DNA from 4 places in the Streptomyces sp. NPDC026672 genome. Region 1 is predicted to be linked to each of the others. Evidence: riboswitches for the same ligand, from Rfam matches in the RefSeq annotation. Region 1 holds a riboswitch; each other region holds the start of a gene.
What was found. A riboswitch is a leader RNA that binds a small molecule or an ion and turns the genes downstream of it on or off. The one in region 1 is predicted to bind cyclic di-AMP.
Positions count from the first base shown of each region.

Region 2: linked by a shared signal. The riboswitch ahead of AB0F77_RS36275 (M23 family metallopeptidase) and the one ahead of AB0F77_RS02145 (LysM peptidoglycan-binding domain-containing M23 family metallopeptidase) in region 1 are both predicted to bind cyclic di-AMP.
Region 3: linked by a shared signal. The riboswitch ahead of AB0F77_RS09435 (NlpC/P60 family protein) and the one ahead of AB0F77_RS02145 (LysM peptidoglycan-binding domain-containing M23 family metallopeptidase) in region 1 are both predicted to bind cyclic di-AMP.
Region 4: linked by a shared signal. The riboswitch ahead of AB0F77_RS06295 (transglycosylase family protein) and the one ahead of AB0F77_RS02145 (LysM peptidoglycan-binding domain-containing M23 family metallopeptidase) in region 1 are both predicted to bind cyclic di-AMP.

Region 1 covers NZ_JBEZXS010000002.1:98,551-102,753, reverse strand. Annotated here, with positions in the region: gene AB0F77_RS02165 (aspartate aminotransferase family protein) at 1-67, shown strand, start outside; gene AB0F77_RS02160 (XRE family transcriptional regulator) at 139-762, shown strand; gene AB0F77_RS02155 (DUF6126 family protein) at 759-881, shown strand; gene AB0F77_RS02150 (tyrosine-protein phosphatase) at 888-1,685, opposite strand; cyclic di-AMP (ydaO/yuaA leader) riboswitch at 2,132-2,291, shown strand; gene AB0F77_RS02145 (LysM peptidoglycan-binding domain-containing M23 family metallopeptidase) at 2,296-3,216, shown strand; gene AB0F77_RS02140 (SGNH/GDSL hydrolase family protein) at 3,438-4,203, shown strand, end outside.
Region 2 covers NZ_JBEZXS010000048.1:17,433-21,635, forward strand. Annotated here, with positions in the region: gene AB0F77_RS36270 (aldo/keto reductase) at 1-836, opposite strand, end outside; gene AB0F77_RS36275 (M23 family metallopeptidase) at 964-2,001, opposite strand; cyclic di-AMP (ydaO/yuaA leader) riboswitch at 2,009-2,168, opposite strand; gene AB0F77_RS36280 (PP2C family protein-serine/threonine phosphatase) at 2,372-3,616, opposite strand; tRNA gene AB0F77_RS36285 (tRNA-Met) at 3,771-3,844, opposite strand; gene AB0F77_RS36290 (dihydrofolate reductase family protein) at 3,978-4,203, opposite strand, start outside.
Region 3 covers NZ_JBEZXS010000006.1:219,703-223,905, reverse strand. Annotated here, with positions in the region: gene pcrA (DNA helicase PcrA) at 1-1,168, opposite strand, end outside; cyclic di-AMP (ydaO/yuaA leader) riboswitch at 1,514-1,682, shown strand; gene AB0F77_RS09435 (NlpC/P60 family protein) at 1,691-2,896, shown strand; gene AB0F77_RS09430 (hypothetical protein) at 3,084-4,067, shown strand; gene AB0F77_RS09425 (hypothetical protein) at 4,083-4,203, opposite strand, start outside.
Region 4 covers NZ_JBEZXS010000004.1:272,401-276,603, reverse strand. Annotated here, with positions in the region: gene eno (phosphopyruvate hydratase) at 1-979, opposite strand, end outside; gene AB0F77_RS06295 (transglycosylase family protein) at 1,324-2,040, opposite strand; cyclic di-AMP (ydaO/yuaA leader) riboswitch at 2,045-2,212, opposite strand; gene AB0F77_RS06290 (transglycosylase family protein) at 2,410-3,447, opposite strand; partial or broken gene AB0F77_RS06285 (cytochrome P450) at 3,649-4,158, opposite strand.

The sequences.
Region 1 (4,203 bases):
CAGCGGCGGCGGGCTGATGTGGGACTTCGGCAGGACCCTGATCAAGCAGGCGGTCGCCAACCGGTGACCGGGAGCCGCACCCTTTGCCTCTGAGGCAAGAAAATTGCCCCAGGGGCAAAGATGCGGCTGAATGGAGGCATGAGCTCCTCCCCCGCCGGGCCCCTCCCCGGCCACGGCGACGACCTGCCCGTGGTGGCGCCGCAGCTGCGATCGCTGCGCCGCCGCGCCGGCCTCACCCTGGAGGCGGCGGCCGGGACCGCCGGTCTGTCGCCCGCCCACCTCTCCCGGCTGGAGACCGGACAGCGCCAGCCCTCGCTGCCGATGCTGCTCGCGCTGGCCCGTATCTACGGTACGACGGTCTCCGAGCTGCTGGGCGAGACGGTCGCCGACCGGGACGCCATCGTGCGCTTCGCGGACATGGAACCGACCCGGGCGGGCGGCTGGACGTACTGGCAGGCGGGGGCGCCCGGCCGGGGGATGCAGTCCCTGCGCGTGCGGGTGCCGTACGGCGCGCAGGGCGACATCGTGCGGGTCCACCCCGGCGAGGAGTGGCTGTACGTGCTGCGGGGGCGGCTGCGGCTGCGCCTCGGGGACACCGTGCACCTGCTCGCGCCCGGGGACAGCGCGCACTTCGATTCGCTGACCCCGCACCGCCTCGCCGCCGAGGACCACGACGGGGTCGAGCTCCTGTTCGTCCACACCCTGCTGCAGAGTCCCACGGCCACCTTGTGCCTGGGCCCCATCACTGGAGAGCTGCCATGAGCAACCTGGAGGAGAAGTTCCCCCGGTCCCTGTGGATCCGTCTGATCATCTACATCGCCGTCGGTCACCTCTTCGCCGCCTTCCTCTATCTGCTGTTCGCGATCGGCGGCAAGGGGTGAGCCGGGTCAGTCCAGCAGCCGGGCGCGCAGCCGCTCCCGGGTCGCGGGGCTGAGACCGAGGCCCCGCTCCAGATAGGCGTCGACGCCGCCCCAGGTCTCCTCCACCGTGTCCAGCGCCGCCGTCAGATACTCGGCGCGGGCGTCGAAGAGGGGGCTGAGCAGATCCATGACCTCGGGGGAGTACGCGTCCGCCGAGGTCGCGCTGCGGTGCACCTTGTAGCGCCGGTGCGCGGCGTTGGACTTCAGGTAGTCGGCGAGGATCGCCTCCCGCTCCACCCCGACGGCGAGGAGCGTCACCGCGATCGACAGCCCCGCGCGGTCCTTGCCCGCCGCGCAGTGCATCAGCGCCGGGACGCTGTCCTCGGCCAGCGCGTGCAGCACCCGGGAGTGCTCCGCCGTGCGCTCCGTGACGATCGTGCGGTACGACTCGACCATCCGGCCGGCGGCCCTGCCGTCCGACAGGAGCGCGCGCAGCTGGTCGAGGTCGCCGTCGCGGACCATCTTCCAGAACTCGGCGCCGTCCGCCGGGTCCGTCAGCGGCAGGTTCACGTTGCGCACGCCCGGCAGGTCGACGTCCGGGCCCTCCAGCTTCTGGTCCGCCGCGTTGCGGAAGTCGAAGACGGTGTGCAGGCCCAGGGAGGAGAGGAACGCGGCGTCCGCCTCGGTGGCGTGCGCCAGGTGACCACTGCGGAACAGCACTCCGTGCCGTACGCGCCGGCCGTCGGCGGTCGGCAGGCCGCCCACGTCGCGGAAGTTGCGCACACCGGCCATCTCGGGCTCGGTCGACGGGACCTGCTGCGTCACGGGGGCTCCTCCCGGTCGGGCCCGTCGGCGCGGCTCGCCTGCGGGCACGCTGCTGACGATACGACATCGGTTTCCCCGGGCACCGAGTTGTCCACAGGGGGTCCTGCGGGTGACTTTTTCCCGCCCTTGGGAGTATCTGGGCTGTCTGTCCCAAATGGCGGCTTCATTCCAACTCGTCCCGGAATAAAGGCGGCTGGCGTGACGGGGGGTGAGGAGCGTCATAACCGTGACCGTGCGTTGCGCGTCATGTTCACGTAATTCTTCTTCCTTTCCTGGGAATCGACGCGGTCGGCATTCGGTGAATTCACGGAGGGTGACCGGTAATTCCCGTAACGGATCAAGCGAAACGCGGACGGGGGGAATCTTCCGCTTGTCCGCCCGCGTTCCCCTCGCTTACGTTCAGCCCGATCCGGGCGGACCGCCGAATCCTGCCACCGCCCGGTGTCCCCACACACTCACCCGTGCCCGGCAGGAGCGGGGGACCCACCAGGTAAGACTGCCTGTTCCGGTCTCCGGAACGGCTAGGGGTGAAGTCGCGTGCCCCACGCGGCCGGGCAGCTCCAGCCCGAACCCGACAGCTCACCTCGCAGGCGCCGGAGAGGAATTCGCCATGCCCGCGAAGGGTAAGCACCGCCGTCCCAGGTCCCTGCGCCTGACCCGCTCGTTCGCCGTCGCCGGAACCGGTGGCGCCGCACTGGCCCTGCCCCTGCTGGGGGCCACGGGCGCCCACGCCGCCCCGGCGCAGTCCGTTCCCGAGAAGACCGTCCAGTCCGCCCCCGTGGTCCAGCAGAAGGCCGCGACGGCCGAGTCCGGGGTGCGCACCTACACCGTGCGGCCCGGCGACTGGCTCTCCAAGATCGCCGAGCGGCAGCACGTCACCGGCGGCTGGCAGCGGCTCTACGCCGACAACCGCGCGGTCGTCGGCGACGACCCGTCGCTGATCCACCCCGGCCTCGAACTCACCCTGGGCAAGAAGGCCGTGACGACCACCGCCGCGCCCTCCCGGCCCGCGCCGTCCTCGGCGAAGCCGGCCGTCCCGTCCCGGCCCGCGCCCGCCGCGCGGCAGGCCGAGCCCGCAGCGGAGAGCGCCGCGCCGCAGCCGGCCGCGCAGAACACCACCGCCTCCGGCTTCACCCTCCCCGTGTCCGGCGCCCGCATCGGCACCGGCTACCACGTGGCGGGCAGCATGTGGTCCAGCGGTTACCACACCGGCGTCGACTTCGTCGTCCCGACCGGCACCTCGCTCAAGGCCGTCGGCACGGGCACCGTGGTCTCCGCGGGCTGGGGCGGCGCCTACGGCAACCAGGTCGTCATCAGGCTCGCCGACGGCCACTACGCCCAGTACGCCCACCTGTCCCAGCTCTCCGTCTCGGCCGGCCAGGCCGTGACCGCCGGGCAGCAGGTCGGCCTCTCCGGCGCGACCGGCAACGTGACCGGACCGCACCTGCACTTCGAGATCCGCACCACGCCGAACTACGGCTCGGACATCGACCCGCTCGCCTACCTGCGCGCGCACGGTGTCACCGTCTGACGGACGCCCCCCGCGAAGCCGCCGAAGGTCGGACCCCGATCCCGGGATCCGGCCTTCGGCGCGTCAACAGGCCCGGCCGGCGCGCTATTCCTCCGTTGACAAAGTCTTTAGCAGTGTCTTATCTCACCGTTCGTCAACCCTTTCCTACGATCGCGTAGGTCACATCCGAAGGTGAATCATGGACCGATGTGGCAGACGATTCGAAGAGTGACAACACATCAGTGATCGGGTCGTACGTGGCGGTGGGGGACAGCTTCACCGAGGGCGTCGGCGACCCCGGTCCCGACGGGGCGACGGTCGGCTGGGCGGACCGGTTCGCGGTCCTGCTCGCGGACCGGCGGCTCGAGGACGACTTCCGGTACACCAACCTGGCCGTGCGCGGGAAACTGCTCGACCAGATCGTGGCGGACCAGGTTCCGCAGGTCGTCGAACTCGCCCCGGACCTGGTGTCCTTCTGCGCGGGCGGCAACGACATCATCCGCCCCGGCACCGACCCCGACGAGGTCGCCGAGCGGTTCGAGCGGGCCGTGGCACGGCTGACGGCCGTCGCCGGCACGGTCCTGGTGACGACCGGCTTCGACACCCGCGGCGTCCCCGTCCTCAAGCACCTGCGCGGCAAGATCGCCACGTACAACGGGCACGTCCGCGCCGTCGCCGACCGCTACGGCTGCCCCGTGCTCGACCTGTGGTCCCTCAAGACCGTCCAGGACCGGCGGGCCTGGGACGACGACCGGCTCCACCTCTCGCCCGAGGGCCACACACGGGTGGCGCTGCGCGCCGGCCAGGTGCTCGGCGTGGACGTGCCGGCCGACCCCGACCAGCCGTGGCCGCCGCTGCCGCCGCGCGGCACCCTGGAGGTCCGCCGCGACGACGTCCACTGGGCCCGCCAGTACCTGGTCCCCTGGATCGGCCGCCGCCTGCGCGGCGAGTCCTCCGGCGACCACGCGACCGCGAAGGGCGCGCTGTCCCCGGAGGACATCAAGACAC
Region 2 (4,203 bases), on a different contig from region 1:
GCCGCAACCGTCGGCCGGGCCGCGAGCCAGGCCAGGGCGACCGTGGGCACGGCGGTGTCGTGGGCCGCCGCGATCTCGTCCAGCGCCGTGAGGACCCGGCGGCCGCGCTCCGTCTCCAGGTGCTTGGCGGCGCCGCCCGCACGCGGGCTGTCGACCGTCGTACCGGGCCGGTACTTGCCCGTGAGGAACCCTGCGGCCAGCGCGAAGTACGGCACCGCCGCGAGCCCCGCCCGGGAGGCGAGGTCGAGGAGCGGACCCTCGTAGGTGTCGCGGGAGACCAGGTTGTAGTGCGGCTGGAGCGCGACGTACCGGGCCAGGCCCTCGCGGTCGGAGAAGTCCAGGGACTCCTGGAGCCGCTCGGCCGAGATGTTGGACGCCGCGATGTACCGCACCTTGCCCGCCCGCACGAGCTCGTCGAGCGCGCCGATGATCTCCTCCACCGGCACCTCGGGCCGGTCGAAGTGCGTGTAGTAGAGGTCGATGTGGTCGGTGCCGAGGCGCCGCAGCGAGGCGTCCGCGGCGGCCTTGATGTTGGCCGCGGACAGCCCCTGGAAGTCGGGGTGCTGACCGACCTTGGTCGCGATCACGACGTCGGAGCGGTTGCCGCGCGCCTTGACCCACCTGCCGATGATCGTCTCGGACTCGCCGCCCTTGTTGCCGGGGGCGAACGCCGAGTAGGAGTCGGCGGTGTCCACGAAGTTGCCGCCTGCGGCCGCGTAGGCGTCGAGGACGGCGAAGGAGGTCTCCTCGTCGGCGGTCCAGCCGAAGACGTTGCCGCCGAGGGCGAGCGGGAAGACCTCCAGGTCGGAGGGGCCGAGCTTGCGAAGGGAAGTCATACCCCGGTTCAACGCCCGTGGCGGAGAGACGGATTCCGAGGGCGCCGCAAAGATCGCGTAAACAGCTGACCGGCAGCCCTGACGTCGGGGGGACGCCGTCAGGACCGCCGGGGACCGGTGGGGTGGCTCAGGGGGTGAGGCCCTTGCCGCGCAGCCAGGACATCGGGTCGATGCCGGTGGCGTCGCCGCCGGGGTGGACCTCCAGGTGGAGGTGCGGTCCCGTCACGTTGCCGGTGGCGCCGACGCGGCCGATGACCTCACCCGTGGCGACCTTCTGCCCGACGGAGACGTTGATCGAGGACTGGTGGCAGAACCACAGCTCGGTGCCGTCGTCGAGGGTCAGGATCGTGCGGTAGCCGTAGGAGCCGGCCCAGCCCGCCTCGGTGATCGTGCCGCTGTGGATGGCCTTGATCAGCGTGCCCGTGGGGGCGGCGAAGTCGAGGCCGGTGTGGTAGCCGGAGGACCACATGGAGCCGGCCTGGCCGAAGGTGCTGGTGATCGTGTACGAGGAGGTCGGCAGCGTGTACTGCTTGGCCAGCGCGGCGAGGCGCTCCTCCTCGGCCTTCTTCTTGGCGGCGGCCTCCGCGTCGGCCTTGGCGTCGGCGGCCTTCGCGGCCGCGGCCTGCTCCGCCTTGGCGGCCGCGTCCGCGACCTGCTTGTCGGCGGCGGCCACGGCAGCGGCGGCGGCCTTGGCGTCGACCTGACCCTGCTGCCGCTCGGCCTGGGCCATGATCCGGTTGCGCAGTGCCTCACCGGCGTCGGCGGTGCCCGTGGCGCTGTCGGCCTGGGTCACGCCGACGCTGCTGAGCGCGGTCGCGGAGCCCTTGGGCGACTCGGCGTGGGACTCGCCGAGCAGGTGCTCGACGGAGGGGAGGTCGGGCATGGAGATGGACACCGGTGCCTTGCCGGTGTTGGCGCTGGCCATGCCACCCGCGCCGACGGCGGCGATGACACCGACGCCGAGGACCGTGGAGCTGCGGGCGAGCCCGCCGCCGCGCTGCTTGGCGACGCGGTGCCGGCCGCGTACGGGCGGGAGGGACTCCTCGGTGGGGTTCCACTCCTCCCAGGTGCCCTCGTCGGCGCGCGGGGCCCCGTAGGCGAAGGGCTCGGAATCGCGCTGGCTCGGCACGAACGGGGCTACGGGGGCAGGCCGGTTGGACGCCACGCGGGCGTACTCCTTTCCTTCCGTCGCCTACCGGGTTAGCTGACGGGTTCGGAGCGGGAAGGTCTCCTACGCGCGTAAACCAGCCGTGTCTCCACGGTGGTGTCCGCGTGATTCACCCCAAGGTGGTGGTTCCCCGGTTCCCTTGCGGGATTCGGCGCGTGCGCACGGAGCCGCCTCTTGTGACGGCTGGGACGACCGCGCTGCGTTATCGAACGTTAATAGACTCGGCCACCGGATTCCAAGCCGTTCCTCTTGATCATTAACGAATTCGGTGGCGGACTTTAGGCCCATGACCGGTGAAAATCGGGCGAGTTGGCCGCAAGTCTTTACCCATCCGGGAATAGGACCGAACCTGACGGTACGTCAGTTGTTATGCGGAGGGCTTCCGTCCGGTCACCGGCCGTGACATCGGCCGTGACATCGGTTGGGGACGGCGTACGGCGAGCAGCGCCATGTCGTCCGACATGCCGCCCCCGGAGTGCCCGCGCACCTCGTCGGCGAGGTGGGCGAGCAGCGCGCCGGGGCCGGGGAAGGTGCGCCCGACGAGCCGCCGTCCGGGGTCGTAGAAGCGGCCGTGGGCGTCCCGCGCCTCGGACAGGCCGTCGGTGTACAGCAGCAGGGTGGCGCCGCCGGGGAAGGGGACCTCCTCGGCCCGGTCGGGCCACACGCCCAGGTCGGCCATGCCCAGCGGCAGCGTGGTCTCCCGCGCGGCGAGCGTGCGCAGCCCTCCGTCGGCGTGCAGCAGCAGGGGCGGGGGATGGCCGCGGTTGAGGAGCCGGGCGCTCCCCCGGCCGTGCGGGATCTCGGCGAGGACGGCGGTGGTGAACCCCTCGTAGGCGTCGAGCCCCGGGCGCCGGGCGCCCTCGCGGGCCAGCGCCCGCTCCAGCCGCCGGGCCACCGCCTCCAGCGTCGGCTCCTGCTCGGCGGCCTCCCGGAAGGCCCCGATCACCACGGCGACCACCGCCACGGCGCCCATGCCCTTGCCGCGCACGTCGCCGACGACGACCCGGACGCCGTAGCGGCTGTCCTGCACCGCGTACAGGTCGCCGCCGATGAACGCGCCCTCCTGCGCGGCCTCGTAGCGCGCCGCGATGTCCAACCCGCCGATGCGTCCGGCGGGTTCGGGCAGGACCGCGCGCTGGGCGGCCTCGGCGATCTCACGGGCGGAGGCGAGCCGCCGGTCGCCGAGGCGGACGACGCGGTTGATGCCGGCGGCCAGGACGGCGACGGTGGCCACGGTGACGACCTCGGTGACGGCGCCGGCACTGACGTGGGCGCCGAAGCGGGCGTGCACGACGACGGTTCCGGCGAGGGCGGCGAGGCCGGTCAGGACGGTGGTGCGCAGCGAGGACAGGGGGGCGGCGACGAGGGGCGCGGCGGTGAAGAAGGGGACGGCGGTGAACGCCTGCGGGGTGAGGACGCCGTAGAGGACGCCGGCGACGATCAGCAGCGCGGGCAGGGCCCGCACGAGGGAGCGCACGCAGGAGGCGCGGCGGCCGGGGCGCTCCTCGGGCACGGGGCCCTCGGTACCGGGGCCCGGGTCCGGTGCGGGGTCGCCGGGGAGTCGGCCGCCCGCCCTGACGTACGGCCCCTCCTCCACCTCACCAGAGCGCACTGCTCGTCTCCCGCTCGTCCGACGTAGGGCGTGGGGTCCAGGTTTCCCGCAGCGGGGGTGGGCGGCGAACGCTGTGGGCCGACCGGATGAGCGGACGGGGCGGGAAACACCCGGGGCCGGAACCCATGTCTGGATTCCGGCCCCGGGCCTTCAGTAGCGGGGACAGGATTTGAACCTGCGACCTCTGGGTTATGAGCCCAGCGAGCTACCGAGCTGCTCCACCCCGCGTCGGTGAAACCAGTGTACGCCATCCGCGGGGCCCGAAGCACACGGGTTGATCTCGGGGGTGGATCAAGCGGTCGGACGGCTCCCGTCGTGCCCGGCGGACGGGCGCCCGTCGGCTCCGGCGAGCGGGCTCCCGTCAGCCCAGCAGGTGCCCGTTGGGCTGCTTGGCGCGGGCCTCGTACTCGGGGAGGAGGACGACCTCGGTGCCCTCGGCCCTCAGGAGGCCGTTGCCGTCGGCCTCCGTGACGAAGGTGTCCGGCTCGCGCCAGGCGGTGACGACGCGCCGTACGCCCGCGTCCAGGATCAGCCGGGCGCAGGGCGCGGGCCGGGAGGCGCGGCGCGCGCAGGGTTCGAGGCTGCTG
Region 3 (4,203 bases), on a different contig from region 1:
TGGTCCACAGGTTCTTGGGGCGGCGGGACTCGTTGCGCTCGATGACCGCGTTGGCGGCGGACAGGATCGTCTGTGTGGAGCGGTAGTTCTGCTCCAGGAGGATCGTCGTGGCGTCCGGGTAGTCCTCCTCGAACTGCAGGATGTTGCGGATCGTCGCGCCGCGGAAGGCGTAGATCGACTGGTCGGCGTCGCCCACGACGCACAGTTCGGCCGGCGGGAGGTCGTGCTCGCTCGGCGGTGTGTCCTCGTCGTGCTCGCGGGTGCCGACGAGTTCGCGCACGAGGGCGTACTGCGCGTGGTTGGTGTCCTGGTACTCGTCGACGAGGACGTGCCGGAAGCGGCGGCGGTAGTGCTCGGCGACGTCCGGGAAGGCGCGCAGCAGGTTGACCGTCGTCATGATCAGGTCGTCGAAGTCGAGGGCGTTCGCCTCGCGCAGCCGGGACTGGTACAGGGCGTACGCCTGGGCGAGGGTCTTCTCAAAGCCGTCGGTGGCCTGCCCCGCGAAGTCCTCCTCGTCGATCAGCTCGTTCTTGAGGTTGCTGATCTTGGCGCTGAACGACTTCGGCGGGTAGCGCTTGGGGTCGAGGTCGAGGTCACGGCAGACGAGCGCCATGAGCCGCTTGGAGTCGGCCGCGTCGTAGATCGAGAACGACGACGTGAAGCCGAGCTTCTTGCTCTCGCGGCGCAGGATGCGCACGCACGCGCTGTGGAAGGTCATCACCCACATCGCGTTCGCGCGCGGGCCCACGAGCTGCTCGACGCGCTCCTTCATCTCGCCCGCGGCCTTGTTGGTGAAGGTGATCGCGAGGATCTGGCCGGGATGCACGTTCCGCTCGCCGAGGAGGTGCGCGATGCGGTGGGTGAGCACCCGGGTCTTGCCGGAGCCGGCGCCGGCGACGATGAGCAGGGGGCTGCCGGCGTGGACGACGGCCGCGCGCTGGTTCTCGTTCAGCCCCTCCAGCAGGGCCGCCGCGTCGAGCGCCGGACGGGGGGCGCCGCCGCGGTAGTACGCGTCGCGGTCCGGGGGCGCGTCGAACTTCCCGCCGAACAGATCGTCCGGAAGCGGCTCCGGAGCGTGATCGTCCTCGGGCGGGGGCGGAGGTTCCTCCTCGGACCCGTGGGGGGCCTGGAGGTTCGCCAGGAAGCTTTCGTCAAAGAGGCTGCTCATCGCTCTCCGAGTCTAGGGCGCCCCACTGACAACCCGCCGCCACCCCGGGAACATCCCCGGATTCCGCGTCCGCACGACGCCCGTCCCACCGCCCACGACCACCCCCGGGTCGCCCGGTCACGGTGCGCGACGGGTCGCATACCACGAGGTGGGAGCCGTGGACGGGAGATCAGAAACGAACAAATCACCCTCGATCGCAGCACATCGATCACGTCCCGCCCCACCTTGACCAAAGGTCACGAAAATGTATCGGGCATATCACCCATCAACCTTCACAGGCGCCACACGAGTTGGCTACCGTTCCGGGCGGGCCGTACGACCTCCACCGGCGAACGACGCCGGGCCGCGCGGCCTCCGTCGAGTCCGGACGCCTGTGGGGCGGCCGGAGCCGGGGACCCACCGACCTTGGGGTGAATCGGCCCAACTCCCTTCGGGGACCGGGCCGTAGGGCAACCCTTCCGAACCACCCGCCCGAACCCGACAGCTAACTCGGTAGGCGGAACATGGAAGGAGTCGCCTCCTTTGGCGTCGCACCGCAAGTCCCGCCCCGCCGGTCCGCGCATCGCGGGCATGGGGACGCCCGTCCTCGCCACCGCCGCCCTCACCTCCGTGGCCCTGCTCTCCCAGACCGCCAACGCCGCACCCTCGACACCCTCGACCGACGGCAGGCCGAGCGTCGAGGAGGTCCAGAAGAAGGTCGACGACCTCTACCGCCAGGCCGAGTCCGCGACCGAGAAGTACAACGCGGCCAAGGAGCAGACCGGCAAGCAGCGCAAGCAGGTCGACACGCTCCTGGACGACGTGGCCCGTCGTACGGACGAGCTCAACAAGGCCCGCGAGGAGCTGGGGACGTTCGCCGCAGCCCAGTACCGGACCGGGGCCGCCGCGCCCGACACGGCCACGTTCCTGCTGGCCGACAGCCCCCAGGACTACTTCGACCAGTCCCAGCTGATGAACCGGATGACCTCCCGGCAGAAGCAGGCGGTCGACGACTACGTCACCCAGCAGTCCGCGACCATGAAGAAGCGGCAGGAGGCCACCAAGAGCCTGGAGACGCTCGACAAGTCGCAGAGCGAGCTGCGGACCGCCAAGGCGATGGTCCAGAAGAAGCTGGCCGGCGCGCGTGAACTGCTGTCCGACCTGACGGCCGAGCAGAAGGCGCGGCTCGCGGCGATCGAGAAGCAGAAGCAGGAGGAGGCCGCGCGGCAGGCCGCGGAGCTGGCCGAGAAGCAGGCGGCGGAGAAGGCGGCCCAGGAGAGCGGCGAGGCGTCCGCGTCGACGGGGACCTCCGGCTCGACGGACACCTCCACGTCGGACACGTCGGGGTCGTCGGACACCTCGGGATCGTCGGGGTCGGGTTCCTCGTACGCCTCCAAGGCCGACCAGGCGCTCGCGTTCGCCCGCGCGCAGATCGGCAAGCCGTACGTGTGGGGCGCCACCGGGCCGGACTCGTACGACTGCTCCGGCCTCACCCAGGCCGCGTGGCGGGCCGCCGGCGTCACCCTTCCGCGCACCACGTGGGACCAGGTGAACGCGGGCACCACGGTCTCCCTCGCCGACGCGCAGCCGGGTGACCTGATCTTCTTCTACGACGACATCAGCCACGTCGGCCTCTACATCGGCGACGGCATGATGATCCACGCCCCCAAACCGGGCGCCTACGTCCGCGAGGAGTCGGTCTACTACGGCGGCGCCTCCATCATCCACAGCGTGGTCCGCCCGGCCTGACCGGAGGAACCCGGGCGGGGCCGCCGGAGAAACGGATCCCGCCCGGACCCGCGCGTCGATTCGGGCGGCCTCCCCGTGCGTACCGGACGCCGCGCGCCCACGGGACGCGTCCCGCATCGGCGGGTTTTCGACGGGTGCCCGCGTGTGGGCGGGAGCGGAGCCGGGTGGTGATCCTTAGCATCGGGACATGTCCGGTTTCTCCCCTCTTCGTGTCTGGTGGACGCGGCGCCCGCCCGCCGCGGGGGCCGCCGTGATGGCCACCGGGATCCTGTCCGTGGGGCTGGAGCTGGCCGGGCACGCGTTCCTGTCCCGGGTCTTCCTGGTGCTGGCCTGCGTCGCCTGGCTCGCGCTCGCCGTGACCTTCGTGACCGGGCTGCTGCGGGAGCGGACGCGCTGGACGGCCGAGGCACGGACACCGGACGCGCTCACCGCCGTGGCCGCCACCGCCGTCCTCGGCATCCGGTTCTCGCACTTCGGCGCCCAGGGTGTGGCCGAGGCCCTGCTGGCGCTCGCGGCCGTGCTCTGGCCCGTCCTGCTGCTGCTCGCCGTACCGCGCTGGGGCCGCCGTATGCACGGCGGGGTGTTCCTCGCCTGTGTCGCCACCCAGGCGCTCGCCGCGCTGGCCGCCACGATCGGCGGGGCCGTGGCCACGGCCTGGCTCGCGCACGCCGCGCTGGTGCTGTTCTGGCTGGGCCTCGTCCTCTACGGCCTCGCCCTCACCCGCTTCGACCCGCGGCAGCTGACGGAGGGCGCCGGCGACCAGTGGATCGCGGGCGGCGCGCCGTCCGTCTCCGCGCTGACCGGAGCGGCGCTGCTCACGGCGGACACCCCGCGGCTGTACCTGTGGAACGAGGACGACCAGGACGTCCTGCGCAAGGTGACCGTCGTCCTGCTCGTCCTCGACCTGACCTGCTACGTCGTCCTGCTGGCCGGCGAACTGCTGCGGCCCCGCGCGCGTCGTGACGTGCGCAACTGGGACGTGCGCCGCTGGGCGACCGCCTTCCCGATGGGTATGACGGCGGCGGCCACGCTGTCGGTCGCCGCCGCCGTCGGCGTCCCCTGGCTCAGGGGCCCGGGGCAGGCACTCGTGTGGATCGCCGTGGCGGTGTGGGTCGCGGTCGCCGCGGGCGCGCTGCTGACGGCCCGCGCCGCGATCGGCTCCGCCCGCTGAGAGCGCCGCCGCACCTCACGTCCACAGCACCGCGATGAAGACGTTCACCACCGTCAGCAGGCCGACCAGCCCGAACAGCCGCTTGTCGACCGTCTCGTCGTCCCGCTTCACATAGACGAGCCCGAGGATCACGATC
Region 4 (4,203 bases), on a different contig from region 1:
CGATGCCGCGGGCCAGGCGCTCCGGGTTGGTGACGAACAGGTCGTCGCCGACGATCTGGACCTTGTCGCCGAGCCGGTCGGTGAGGACCTTCCAGCCCGCCCAGTCGTCCTCGAACAGCGGGTCCTCGACGGAGACGAGCGGGTAGGCCGCCACGAGCTCCTCGTAGTACTCCGTCATCTCGGCGGCGGAGCGCTCCTTGCCCTCGAAGAGGTACTTGCCGTCCTTGTAGAACTCGGAGGCGGCGACGTCGAGCGCGAGGGCGATCTGCTCGCCGGGGACGTAACCGGCCTCCTTGATCGCCTCCAGGATGAGGTCGAGGGCGGCGCGGTTGGACTCCAGGTTCGGGGCGAAGCCGCCCTCGTCGCCGAGGCCGGTGGCCAGGCCCTTGCTCTTCAGGACCTTCTTGAGGGTGTGGTAGACCTCGGCGCCCCAGCGCAGGGCCTCGGAGAAGGACTCCGCGCCGATCGGGGCGATCATGAACTCCTGGATGTCCACGTTGGAGTCGGCGTGCGAGCCGCCGTTCAGGATGTTCATCATCGGCACCGGGAGCAGGTGCGCGTTCGGGCCGCCCAGGTAGCGGAAGAGGGGGAGGTCGCTGGCCTCGGAGGCGGCATGCGCCACGGCGAGGGAGACGCCGAGGATGGCGTTGGCGCCGAGGGAGCCCTTGTTGTCGGTGGCGTCCAGGTCGAACATGGCCTGGTCGATCAGGCGCTGCTCGGTGGCGTCGTAGCCGACCAGCTCGGGGCCGATCTGCTCGATGACGGCGAGGACGGCCTTCTCGACGCCCTTGCCCTGGTAGCGGTTGGGGTCACCGTCGCGGAGCTCGATGGCCTCGAAGGCGCCGGTGGAGGCGCCGGAGGGAACGGCGGCACGACCCGTGCTGCCGTCGTCGAGGCCGACCTCGACCTCGACCGTGGGGTTGCCTCGGGAGTCCAGGATTTCCCGGGCTACGACGACGTCGATGGACGGCACGAGCATCTCCTTCTTGGGATGTGACGCTGGAAGTGCGGGGCTGTGTGGGCCTTGCGACTAGAGCCTAACCGCCCCGGGGCCATCGGCCAGCCGACCGACCGTCCCGTGGACACACACGAACGGACCGTATTGTTCCACCTCGGAACAAATCCTGGGTGGAAATCGGATGGAGCCGACGGGAACGGTGGACACCCTGCCCCCGACCCCGGACGGACGAAACCCCGCCCCGGTGCGTACGGGGGAACACGCACCGGGGCGGGGAGACCGGGGGCCTCGTGGGGGAGGCGGCCCTTGTGTGGGGGGGAAGTGGCCCTCGTGGGGGGCGTGGGGGCGCCCGGGCCGGGGGTGGGTTACTTCAGGTGGAGCTGCTGACCCGGGTAGATGAGGTCGGCGTCCCGGACGATGTCCTTGTTGAGGTCGAACAGCTTCTTCCAGCCGCCCGCGACCTTGTGCTTCTGGGCGATGGAGCTGAGGGTGTCGCCCTTGACGACCTTGTACTCCCCGTCGCCCTTCTCGACCTTCTTGCCGGTCGGCGTCGTCACGGTCCTGCTCGGCGCCGGACGCTCGCTGGAGCGCGACGCGGCCGGCTTCTCGGTGGACCGGTTCGCGGTCGTGGACTTCGACGAGCCGGTGGAGCCGGAGGAGCCGGAGGAGGAGGACGGGGCGCTGCTCGACGTGCCGCCACCGCTGTACGGCGTGCTGGTCAGACCCGTGCCGCACACCGGCCAGGCGCCCTTGCCCTGCGCCGCGAGGACCTTCTCGGCGATCTCTATCTGCTGCGACTTGGTGGCCTTGTCGGCGGTCGAGGCGTACTGCGTGCCGCCGTACGCGGCCCAGGTGGAGGCGGAGAACTGGAGACCGCCGTAGTAGCCGTTGCCGGTGTTGATGGACCAGTTGCCGCCGGACTCGCACCGGGCGACGGCGTCCCACTGGGACGCGGTGGCGGCGGAGGCGTTGCCGGCCGCCATGAGCGGGACGGCGACGACGGCGCCGGTGACACCGGCGAACGCGATGGCACGAGTGGCCTTGGACGGACGGCGGTGCTTGCCCTTGCCGGAGAACAGCATGGATCGATCCCCTCACCGACGCCTGCGAGGTGAGCTGTCGGGTTCGGGCCGGTTGAGTTGCCCGGCCGTGCCCCCGTGAAGAGGCACGGCTTCACCCCGAGCCACCCCGGTCCAACGACCGGCGCGGCGCCTACCTTGGGTCCCCCGCTCCTGCCTGCGGCGCTGACGCGACGACTGTTCCCGTACGGCCGCTGGCAGGACTCGGCGTTGCGGCAGCCGGGGCTCGTGGTGACGAGCGGACATGACCGTAGACACGCGATCCGCGGAATATCAAAGACGATCAGGGCTTCTGAGACTCATCCCACACTTTCACCAAAGCGGACATTCAATGGCGAATCAGGACGTCAACTCCGCCTGGTTCACACCTTTTCAGGCGTTGAGTTCCAGGGTCTGACCGGGGGCGATGTGGTTCGGGTCGACACCGACGGCCGCCCGGTTGTCGGCGTACAGCTTGCGCCACCCGCCGTCCAGGTCAAGGGAGTCGGCGATGGAGCAGAGGGTGTCGCCGTCGCGGACCGTGTAGGCGTGACGGCCCGACGACTCGACCGTCTGGCTCTTCGTCCCGTTCTCCTGGGTCTCCTCCGCGCTGCCGCCACGGTGTCTGCCGCCGCCGAGCGCGCCGGTGTCGACGAGGCTCCAGGAGCCGCCGCTCTGCGCCGACTTGTCGGCGGAGTCGGCCCCGGGGAGCACGACGGGCGATTCGTCCGCCTCGGTCGAGGCGGCCGGAGCGGGGATCCGCGAGGTGTCCGCCCCGGACGACCGGGAGGAGCGGTGGTCGTCACCCGTGCTTCCGCCCTTGCCGTCCTCGTCGCCCTTGTCGTCCCGGCCGTCGTGCGACGCGGACCCGGACGGCGAGGAGGGGGACGAGTCACGGGAGGAACCGTGCGAAGAACCGTCCGACGGCGACGAGTCCGGCAAACCGGACGAGTCACTGGAATTCGATGAATCGGACAGCCCCGAGGGGGTGGAGGAGTCCTCGGGGTCGGACGCATCGTCGTCCGAGACGCCGGTGTCGACGTCGACCGAGCCCGACTTGGCGCTCAGCCCGGACAGCAGCGCGCACGTGGCCCAGGGGGCGGTGCCCCGGTGGGCGAGGATGTTCTCGGCGACGGATATCTGCTGCGAACGGCTGGCCTGGTCGGGGCTGGAGGCGTACTCCATGCCGCCGTACTTCTCCCAGAAGTCCTGGGTCAGCTGGAGACCGCCGAAGTACCCGTTGCCGGTGTTGGCGCTCCAGGAGCCGCCGCTCTCGCACTCGGCGACCTTGTCCCAGGTGGTGCCGTCCGCCGCGCTCGCGCCGCCGGCACCGAGGAGGGGGATGGCGATGGCGGAGCCGGTCACTCCGGCCGCGACGAGGAGAGCCGGAGCCTGACGGGGGCGACGGTGACGACCGTTCCCGGAGAGCATGCGGTTGCCTTTCGTGCGACAGCGTTGACCGGCGCGGCGGTGGTGCGGGAGTGCCACGCTGACGAGTGAACGTATCGACTGACGATCACTGTCACAAGTTCATGCCGCGCAGATCACGTGAAGATCACGGAGTTGAGCGTGCGTCACCTTGCCCCGCGCACATGCCTCCGGCCGAGGAACGGTTCGGGGCACGGGGGTTGATTACGGTACGGGTGTGAACTCCACGGGCAAAGTGCGCAGTCCGCGCATGATGAGCCCACCACGCCACCGCAAATCGGTTGGTTCCACCGCGAGTCGGAGGTCGGGGAGGCGGGTGAGGAGGGTGGCGAGCGCGGTCTGACCTTCGAGCCTGGCGAAGGGTGCGCCGAGGCAGTAGTGGATGCCATGCCCGTATCCGAGGTGCTGATTGTCACGTCGGCCGAGGTCGAGGACGTCCGGGTCGGCGAACCGCTCGGGGTCCCGGTCGGCCGCCGCGAGGACGACGAGCACGGGGTCGCCGGCCGCGATGTCCTGTCCGCCGACGCGCAGCGGCTCGGTGGCGAAGCGCCAGGTCGCCAGCTCCACCGGGCCGTCGTAGCGCAGGAGTTCCTCGACGCCGGTCTCCAGCAGGCCGCGTTCGCCCGCCGCGAGGGAACTCTGCAGGCGGCGGCGCTGCTCGGGGTGGGTGAGCAGCGCGTACGTGCCGTTGCCGATGAGGTTGACCGTCGTCTCGACGCCGATCTGACCGGTAGCAGAAAGAATGGAGTAGCCGGGCCC